4 regions of the Sorangium sp. So ce834 genome follow, and region 1 is predicted to be linked to each of the others. Evidence: riboswitches for the same ligand, from Rfam matches in the RefSeq annotation. Region 1 holds a riboswitch; each other region holds the start of a gene.
The links. A riboswitch is a leader RNA that binds a small molecule or an ion and turns the genes downstream of it on or off. The one in region 1 is predicted to bind cobalamin.
Positions count from the first base shown of each region.

Region 2: linked by a shared signal. The riboswitch ahead of WMF20_RS22525 (TonB-dependent receptor domain-containing protein) and the one ahead of WMF20_RS02085 (energy-coupling factor ABC transporter permease) in region 1 are both predicted to bind cobalamin.
Region 3: linked by a shared signal. The riboswitch ahead of WMF20_RS22625 (TonB-dependent receptor) and the one ahead of WMF20_RS02085 (energy-coupling factor ABC transporter permease) in region 1 are both predicted to bind cobalamin.
Region 4: linked by a shared signal. The riboswitch ahead of WMF20_RS06505 (TonB-dependent receptor) and the one ahead of WMF20_RS02085 (energy-coupling factor ABC transporter permease) in region 1 are both predicted to bind cobalamin.

Region 1 covers NZ_CP150351.1:552,586-554,779, forward strand. Annotated here, with positions in the region: gene WMF20_RS02080 (hypothetical protein) at 1-277, opposite strand, end outside; gene WMF20_RS02085 (energy-coupling factor ABC transporter permease) at 274-951, opposite strand; cobalamin riboswitch at 1,086-1,289, opposite strand.
Region 2 covers NZ_CP150351.1:6,216,522-6,218,715, reverse strand. Annotated here, with positions in the region: gene WMF20_RS22525 (TonB-dependent receptor domain-containing protein) at 1-1,337, opposite strand, end outside; cobalamin riboswitch at 1,784-1,991, opposite strand; gene WMF20_RS22520 (cytochrome c-type biogenesis protein) at 2,077-2,194, opposite strand, start outside.
Region 3 covers NZ_CP150351.1:6,264,768-6,266,961, forward strand. Annotated here, with positions in the region: gene WMF20_RS22625 (TonB-dependent receptor) at 1-805, opposite strand, end outside; cobalamin riboswitch at 963-1,188, opposite strand; gene dhbC (isochorismate synthase DhbC) at 1,764-2,194, shown strand, end outside.
Region 4 covers NZ_CP150351.1:1,774,450-1,776,643, reverse strand. Annotated here, with positions in the region: gene WMF20_RS06505 (TonB-dependent receptor) at 1-932, opposite strand, end outside; cobalamin riboswitch at 1,166-1,373, opposite strand; gene typA (translational GTPase TypA) at 1,564-2,194, shown strand, end outside.

The DNA.
Region 1 (2,194 bases):
AGCCGAGGGCGAAGCCGGAGAGGAGCCCTGCCCAGAGGAACGCGAAGAGCAGGAGGTCGCCCTCGAGGCCCGCGAACAGCGGCCCCGTGTCGTGGCGGCCGGCGTCCTCGGCCACGCGACGGACGACGGCCTCGTCGATCCCGTCCCACGAGGCGTTGCCGCACGCGGCGAGGCAGAGCGCGGCGGCGGCCGGGAGCGCGGCGGCGAGCCGCAGCGCCGCGGCGCGCGCGCCCCCCGCGAGCGCCGGCAGCGCGCGGTGCGCGGCCCGCCGCGTCACGACGCCCCCGCGGGGAGCGGGACGACCTGGAGCCGCTCGAGGATGTCGGGCCGCCGGGCGCGCAGGAAGACGAGCGCTCCCGCGGTCATGGCGCCCTCGAGCAGGCCGAGCGGCAGCTGGGTGGGGACGAAGGCGAGGGCGACGCCGGTGAACATGGATCCCACCGACCCGTCGCCCGCGAGCCCGAGCGCGAGCTCGAGCGCCGTGGTCGCGTACGTGGCCCAGTCGGACGTCACGCCGGCCAGGAACCCCGCGACCCAGAGGCTCGCGCCGCAGCGCCGCGCGAGCCGGAAGACGAGATATCCGGTGAACGCGCCCGCGATGCCCATCGACGCGACGTCGGCGCCGAGCGTGGTGAGCCCGCCGTGGGCGAGGAAGAGGGCCTGGATGAGGAGCGCCACCACGGTGACGAGGACGGTCATCCAGGGGCCGATGAGCACCGCGGCGAGCCCGGTGCCGCACGGGTGGGAGCAGGTCCCTGCGGTCGGCACCGGCACGGGCATGCACGAGATCGCGAAGACGGCGGCGGCGATGAGGCCGACGAACGGCTTGTAGAAGGCGTCGTTCCGGGTGCGGCGCCGGAGCAGGTGGAGGGCGACGGCGACGAAGGGCAGGGCGAGCGCGTTCCAGACCGCGCACCAGCCGAGCGGCAGGACGCCCTCCGCGAGGTGCATCGCGGCCGCGGGCCGGGGCGCGAGCAGCGTCGCGAAGAGCACGGCGGCGATGGATATAGCGCGGCCGTGAAGACCGATTTCGGCGCTCCGGGTGAAGTCCGCACCCGAACGCCACGAAGACGTGCGCAAGCTGCACCTCGTGGGGAGCTCGGGTAGGTCTCCCGGCTCATGGGTTCAGGGAGCCTTTCGGGCTCCCAGCGCCGCGTCCACCTTCCCAGGCCTCTTCAGAGGCCCAGTGGTCTTTGGAGGCGGCTCCCCACTCACGGTGGCGGTACCGCGCCGGTTTCGCACCGGCTTCCCTGTTATGCCCAGAGGGCACCCGAGGTGTGGATTGTCAGATGGATGCTCGGTAGTCCCGTTTCGCGCCCGGCGTCAAGGACGTCGCGCCGCGGCCGCGGGGCAGGCGCTCGCCTCGCGGGGCTGCCCCGAGGCGCGCGGGCGCGTTCGCGGCGGCCGTCTCGCGGCGCGCGCGGGTGCGCTCGCGGCGGCCGTCTCGCGGCGCGCGCGGGTGCGCTCGCGGCGGCCGTCTCGCGGCGCGCGCGGGTGCGCTCGCGGCGGCCGTCTCGCGGCGCGCGCGGGTGCGCTCGCGGCGGCCGTCTCGCGGCGCGCGCGGGTGCGCTCGCGGCGGCCGTCTCGCGGCGCGCGCGGGTGCGCTCGCGGCGGCTGTCTCCGCGGTCCGCGCGGGCGCACCTCACGCCGGACCGAGCTCCGTGACGAACCGCGCGCGCGGGCTGCCGCCGCGTGCCGTCCAGCCCGCCGCGGTCCGCGGAGCGCTCCCGGCGTCCGGAGGTCCGGCGCGGCGGGGGCCCGCGCTGTCCCGCGCCCGCCCTCGCGCCATTGCGAGCGGCCGGTCCGCCGCTGCCGTGGTGTCCTGCGCGCGTGGCGCCGCCCTGTCGCGCCGACAGGCAGCGCGATGCGCGTTCGCGTCCTCCGCGCGCAACGTGGAGTCCGCGAAATTGACCGAGACGCACGCGGACAAGCTTCCTCGAAAAAGCTGCAAGCGATGTGTTTCTGTAGTTAAAGTCTCTTTACTTGCTCGTCCTGGGATCGCCGCTCGCCCCCGGGGCCCGCTCGGAGCGTGCGCCGCCCCGCGCGTGCGGCGCACGTTCCGGTGATTTTCTCGCCGCAGTGTGCTTTGTTCGTCCTGGCTCTTTACTTGTGAGCAAGTGTTCCGTGTCTGGCTCGCTTCGTCGCGGAGCCTGACGTGACGGGGCGGGCTCTCGTGCTCTCTTTTCGAGCGTGC
Region 2 (2,194 bases), 5.7 Mb from region 1:
TCGTCGGGCGCGAGCTTCGCGCGCTCCACCCCGGCGCTCGTGACGAAGGTCGGGGAGACGTTGAGCCGCACGGCGCGCTGCGGTCCTGCTTGCCATGTGACGTGTATCCTTCCGAGAAGGCTGTCCTGCCAGATCGTCTGGTCCCGCGCCCGCCCGTCGATCTCACCCGGCCTGCGCCGCTCCCCCACGACGCGGCCGTCCCAGTCGTACACGGCGCTGGAGGTGTCCTGGAAATCGATCACCCGCCGCGAGCCGCTGGCGAGGAGCTCGAGGTCGAGGTCATGCCACAGGGCCTCGGGCTGTGCGTAGCGGAGCGTTGCCCCGTAGAGCTCCTCGCCGTAGGTCACCGCCCCGTACGGCGTCGTCATGAGCACGTTGTGCTGGAGCTCCTTGTCATACTGAGAGGCGAACGCGCGGAGCGTCAGCCGCTTCACCCACGCACGATCGACGAGTCCAACGTCGATCGAAGCGCCGCGTGCACCGTAGGCGTCATGCCCCCGGCGCACGGTCGCACGCAGAGGGCGTCCTGTCCCTGCATCCGGGATCTCAACGTCGGTGGGATAGTCGTTCCGCGCGGAGTCGATGAACGCGTTCCCGGCAGCAAAGAAGCCGCTCTCCTCGTGACGGTAACGAGCACCCAGGGTCGCGCGGTGGGTGGCGAACGAGCCGACCTGGTACGAAAGATCAGCGCCCGTTTCGTAGTAACTCTTCGGGGTGACCAGGTCGACCGCGCCGCCGAGGGTGTCGGCGCCGAAGCGGATCGGGACGACCCCTCGGTAGATCTCGATGCGTTCGACGAGGTTGACCGGCACGCCGGTGATCCCAGAGGCGAACCCCGCGAGCTCGATCGGAACACCGTCCAGAAACACGCGGATCTGATCGCTGTAGAATCCGTTGAGCGAGAACCGCGCGCTGGTGCCGAGGCCGCCCGCGCGAGCGACGCTCACGCCCTGAACCTGGCTCATGACGTCGCCCATGTCCGCCGCCCGCCGCTTCGTGCGCGCGAGCTCCAGGATGGAGACAGCCTCTGCGGACTCTCGATGCTCCTGCACCTCACCCTTCCGCGCCCTCACCGTGACCTCTATCGGAGCGGCAGCGACTGGGGCCGCGGCGTCGCCAACGGCTCCGGCCGGTTCGGGTGGAGGCACAACCTGCGCCACGGCGAGCCGAGAGGGCAACGAGAAGGACAACGCGGCGACCAAGAAGCATGCACGGCGGCGGAGCGTTCCTCTTGCAAGGGCCGGTAGCACGATCACTTCCATACGTGACACGCAATGAAACAGACACGGCGGGCGCTGCGAATCAAGACAAAAGAAACAAAGTGATCCTCTGCTCACCTTGAACAAGGGACATGGACGCACCTCGAGCAGGGCTCTCCATCCGCACGTGGTCGTGGACGCGAGGTGCTCCTCGGGGGCTGCGACAAATCTGGCCAATCTGCTCGAGCGCCTGCGCTCAGCTTCGCTGCCCCGGCGCACACGGCATACGCAGGCGACCCCCTGCATGTCGGCGGAAAATTCTTGGCGAGCATTCGCCCCTCGTTTGTCGTCCTCGTCTGGAGCGGTATCGAGCCGCTGACGTTGAATCTGCGAGGAGGAGAGGCCTGCCGACGGCGTAGGATGCGCTGGGCCATTGAAAAAGGCTCGGACAGACCATTCTCCCCCGCGGGCGAAAGAGAGGCATCGCGGGAGGGGATCGGAGCCGAGCCGGGCGCAGGACTACGCCGAGTCGGACCTCCCCGCCTCCCTCGAGGCTTCCAGGTCAAAACCGGCGCGGGATGTCTCCCCGACGCAGGATGTTGGCAGGTCTTCGGGCTCGCGAGCGTTCCGGCTGGCGCCGGGTTCCTACGGTCCACCGCTTCCCAGCCAGGAGGCCAGTGCTCGTCGTGGAGATCGTTCTCGCTTACCGCTGCGGGGCAGCCCCGGATTCGCACCGGGTTCCCTTTTGAGCCCTTGGCCGAAGCCAAGGGCACCAACACGAGGCACTACATATTGCGGTGCGGGGCGCAGGTCAAGCGAGATGTTGCGCAGGGAGCCGGACGAGGGGAGCGACTACCGCCTTCCAGTGAGGGTGTGCTCACGCGTCGCGCGCCCGGAGCTCGTCGTCGAGGCGCTCGTCATATTCGTCGCGAACGGCCGCCGCGACGGCGCCGCTCGACGGGGCGGGCTGCGCGGCGCCGCGCCTCCACGAGCGC
Region 3 (2,194 bases), 5.7 Mb from region 1:
CGAGATCGACGCGCGCGAGCGCCCAGGCGTCGATCGTGCGCGTGTCGGCGTTCTGCCGGCGCTGGACGGTGTCGTCGCTCGCGTCGAAGAGCGTCCCGCGATCGTCGACGAACGCGTAGCGGTTCGCCGCGGCCTCCGCGCTCACCCCGAAGATCGAGGTCACCGGGCCCGCGCTGACGCCGGCGAACGCCCACCCGCGCCTCGCGCCGAACGAGCCTGCCGTGGCGCCCACGCCGGCCGTGGTCCGGGAGGGCCGTCGAGGCTCGAAGAAGATCGCGCCGCCAGGCCCGAGGCGGTCGGCCTCGATCGGAGCGTTGCCGCGGTAGATCTCGACGCGCTCGACGAGCCACAGGGGCACGAGCGAGAGATCCGCGGTCCCGGCGACGTCGTCGTTCAGGCGGACGCCGGCGAGGTACACCGGCGTCTGCGCGGCCGTCGCGCCTCGGATCGCGGCGGTCGCCGGTCCGCCGAAGCCGCCGGACTCGGTGACCTGGACGCCCGGCTGCGTGCGGAGCACGTCCGCGGCCTCGAGCCCCGCGCCGGCCAGGCGGTCGCGGCCCAGCACGGACCCGGCGACGGACCTGTCCTTGGGCGGGGCGGGCGCGCGCACGCGATCCCCCTCGACGCGCACCTCCAGGGGGGCTGTCGCGGCGGCCGCGCGATCGCCGCCCAGCTCGGCCCCTGCCCCGCGCAGCTCTTCCGCGACGGCTGCCGGCGCCACGGCGCTGCCGGCGGCGAGCACGAGCCAGAACCCCGCGCCGTCGCTCCGCCGGCGGCGCCTCACACGCTCAAGGGATTGATCCATTCACGCCCGCCTGCCCGCGTCGACCCAGCACTGCTCGGGTGAGCTGAGAGCCGAATCGGAGGGACCGCGGGACGGGCTGCGGCACCGCGCGTGAGCGAGGTGATCCAGAGCCTGCGCGCCTTCCCCTCGAAGGCTCAGGTCAGCGCGCGCCGGATCGCCGGCGCGCGCACCTTCGGCAGGTCTTCGGACTCACGGGCGCTGCGGCCGTCGCCGGCCGCTCTCCTACTGATCACCGCTTCCCAGGCCGCTCAAGCGCGGCCCAGTGCTCGATGGTGATGGTCGTTCCCGTTCACCGCTGCGGGGGCAGCCCCGGATTCTCACCGGGTTCCCTTTTCAGCTCGCCGGGCGATGGCCTGGCGAGCACCGATGGCGCGGCGACTCGTTTCACACCTCGCGTGGAATGTCAATGCGAGAAGCGCTGAGCCGGCGCGGCTCGTTCCCGGGGCTCGCTCGCGAGCCCCCTTCGGTGACCGGCGCAGGAAACCTTGACAGTTCGTATTGAACATGTCATGGATTAGTTGAAACTGATTTTCCTTATCAGGTTTCTGTAGCGGCCAGCGACTCCACGTCCAGAGCCCGATGAACCGAGCCCACGCGGCTCTCGAAGCCCATCGGAGCTGGATGTGACGACGTGCCCATTTCGACGTTCGCGCCGACGCCGCGCCTCGACGCCCTCGCGGGCGGAGCGCGTGCCCCGGCGCTCCGCGCTCGCCCTGGAGGCGCGGCGGCCGAGCCTTTGCCGGCGCGCCCCGATGCGGCGTCGCGCTGCACGTCCGTCCCATGAGACCCGCGGCGCGCCGGGTCCCGAGCGCGCGGCCCGCGGCGGCGCGGCGGCGATCGCGCGCTCCCGCGTCAGCGCCGGAAGCGCCGCCGCCGCCGCGCGGTGACATCGCCGCGCTCCGGCCCGAGCGCCGCGCCGCGGGCGCCCCGCGATTCCACACCTTTCAAGGAGTGTTCGATGAATTCCATATCGATGCCGGCTGCCGTCGCTCATCCCTCGTTGAACGCCGGGCAGATCCTCAAGCAATACACCCCCGAGTCGGCGTTCTTCTTCGCGTCGCCGACACGCACGCTCCTCGCGCAGGGCGTGCACGACATGATCCTCGAGACGATCGGCACCGACCGCGGCGAGCGCCTCTCGGACCGCATCACCCGGGTGCTCGCGGCGCAGGGGCGGGCCGGCCACGGCGTCCCCATGGCGGTCGGCGCGGTGCCGTTCAACAGCACCTCGCCCGCGCACCTCATCGTGCCGAAGGCGATCCAGAGCGCCGGGCCGCTGAGCGCCGCGGCCGACGCGCTCAGACCCCAGCCGCCGGCTTCGCTCCAGACGCTGCGGAAGGTCCCCGAGCCCCGCGATTACGTGCGCGGCGTCGAGCTGGCCGTGGGCCT
Region 4 (2,194 bases), 1.2 Mb from region 1:
TCCCGCCACGCGGTCGAGGTGGAGACCGACGCCATGTGCCGCGCGGTCGACCCGCCCTCGGTCGGATCGACGGCGCCGAAGTGATCGATGCACGGCTGCCCGAAGGCGGAGGGCGGCGGGTTCAGACCGCCCTGCTCCCCCTCCCCGCACACGGCGCGCGCCGGGATCTGGCCGGAGCCGTGCCAGGTCGAGCCGTAGGACATCCACGTCGCCTGGACCTTGCCGGTGCTGCCGAGGTCGCGCGTCGCCCTCAGGTAGACGTTGAAGCGCTTGAGCCGCTCCGGGCTCTGGAACGGCCCGTCGTTCCGGTAGACCTCCGCCGCGGCCACCGCGCGCCATTCGTCGCCGAGCTCCGGCGAGGCGATCACGAGGCCGCGCAGGATGCCGTACTGCCCCACGCTGAGCTGCGCGGTGCTCTCGTCGAGCTTCTCGGCGAAGCGGAGGTTGACGGCGCCCGCCGTGCCGAAATCGCCGATGCTCGCGTAATAGGGCCCCTTGTAGCCGTCGAGCCCGATCACGAGCTCCGGGATCATGAAGTAGAGGTCGGTGAAGCCGTGCCCGTGGCCGTGGCTGACCAGGTTGACGGGCACCCCGTCGACGAAGAACGCGACGTCGGTCCCGTGGTCGGCGTCGAAGCCGCGCAGGAAGTACTGGTTCGCCTTGCCGCCGCCGGCGTGCTGCACGGCGAAGAGCCCGGGGACCGACTCGAGGATGTCGCCCGGCCGGAGCCGCGGCCTGAGCTCGAGCTCGCGGTGCCCGACCGAGACGCGCGAGGCGGCCTCGCTGCCCGGCTTCTCCGCGTGCACCGTGACCTCGATGGGCTCTTCCTGGGCGCGCGCTGGCGGCGCGGCGAACAGCGAGATCGCCAGCGCGGCGATCCGATGGAGTCGATGACGGTGTCCGTGGCCCTTCGTGACGTTCTCGCGCAGCATTCATGTCCTCCTTCGCGCAATCGCGCGGAGCGGCGCCGGGCCGCTCGCATCGAGCTCCGGGAGGAGGAAAAGGTCGCCCACGGCGCGATGCCCTGGACCGACCTCTCGCCCCCGCGGGCGACCGGAAGGCAACGCAGGGGGCGGCTCGGGATCCGGGACGTGCGCAGGGCTGCACCGGCTCGGACCTCACCGCCTCCCTCGAGGCTCCCAGGTCGAACCGGCGTCGGATGTGTCCCCGTCGCCGGGCGCGGGCAGGTCTTCGGGCTCGCGAGCGCTCCGGCCGGGCCGGCTTCCTACTGTCCACCGCTTCCCAGCCCTCATCGGGCCAGTGCGTGGGGTGGAGGTCGTTCTCGCTTACCGCTGCGGGGCAGCCCCGGAATCTCACCGGGTTCCCTATTCAGCCTGAGCGAGCGCCCAGGCACCAGCGCGGCGCGCACCCTAGGAGGATGCACCTCCGGCTGTCAATCGCTCCCGCTCACCTCGCCCGCTCCACGCGCGTCCCTCGCCATGCGCCCGCCTCGCGCGGGCTTCCTGCCCGCGCGGCTCGCGCCCGCCTCGCGCGCGCCACCTGAACGTGAGCGCTCGCCGCGCGACGTCCGCGCGCCGGCCGAACGTTCGGGCTCTGGCGAGGATGGGCTCGCTCCTCCGTGGGTCGCGTGCTACACGGCCGCCGCCGTATATGCCGCGTAACGACCTCCGCAACATCGCCATCGTCGCCCACGTCGACCACGGGAAGACCACGCTCGTCGACCACATGCTCCGCCAGGCGGGCGCCTTCCGAGAAAACGAGGTCGTGGCCGAGCGCGTCATGGACTCGAACGATCTCGAGCGGGAGCGCGGCATCACCATCCTCGCGAAGAACACGAGCATCCGGTACCGCGGGGTCAAGATCAACATCGTCGACACGCCCGGCCACTCCGACTTCGGCGGCGAGGTCGAGCGCACCCTGATGATGGCCGACGGGGCGCTGCTCCTCGTCGACGCCGCCGAGGGCCCGCTGCCGCAGACGCGGTTCGTGCTCTCGAAGTGCCTCCAGCGCGGCTTCCCGGTCATCGTGGTCATCAACAAGATCGACCGGAGCGACGCGCGCGCCCACGAGGTGCTCTCCGAGGTGTTCGACCTCTTCTGCGATCTCGAGGCGAGCGACGGGCAGATGGACTTCGCGACGCTCTACGCGATCGGGAAGCTCGGCCAGGCGAAGCGCGAGCTCGAGCACGAGGCCAAGGACCTGGAGCCGCTCTTCGAGACCATCCTCGAGCGGG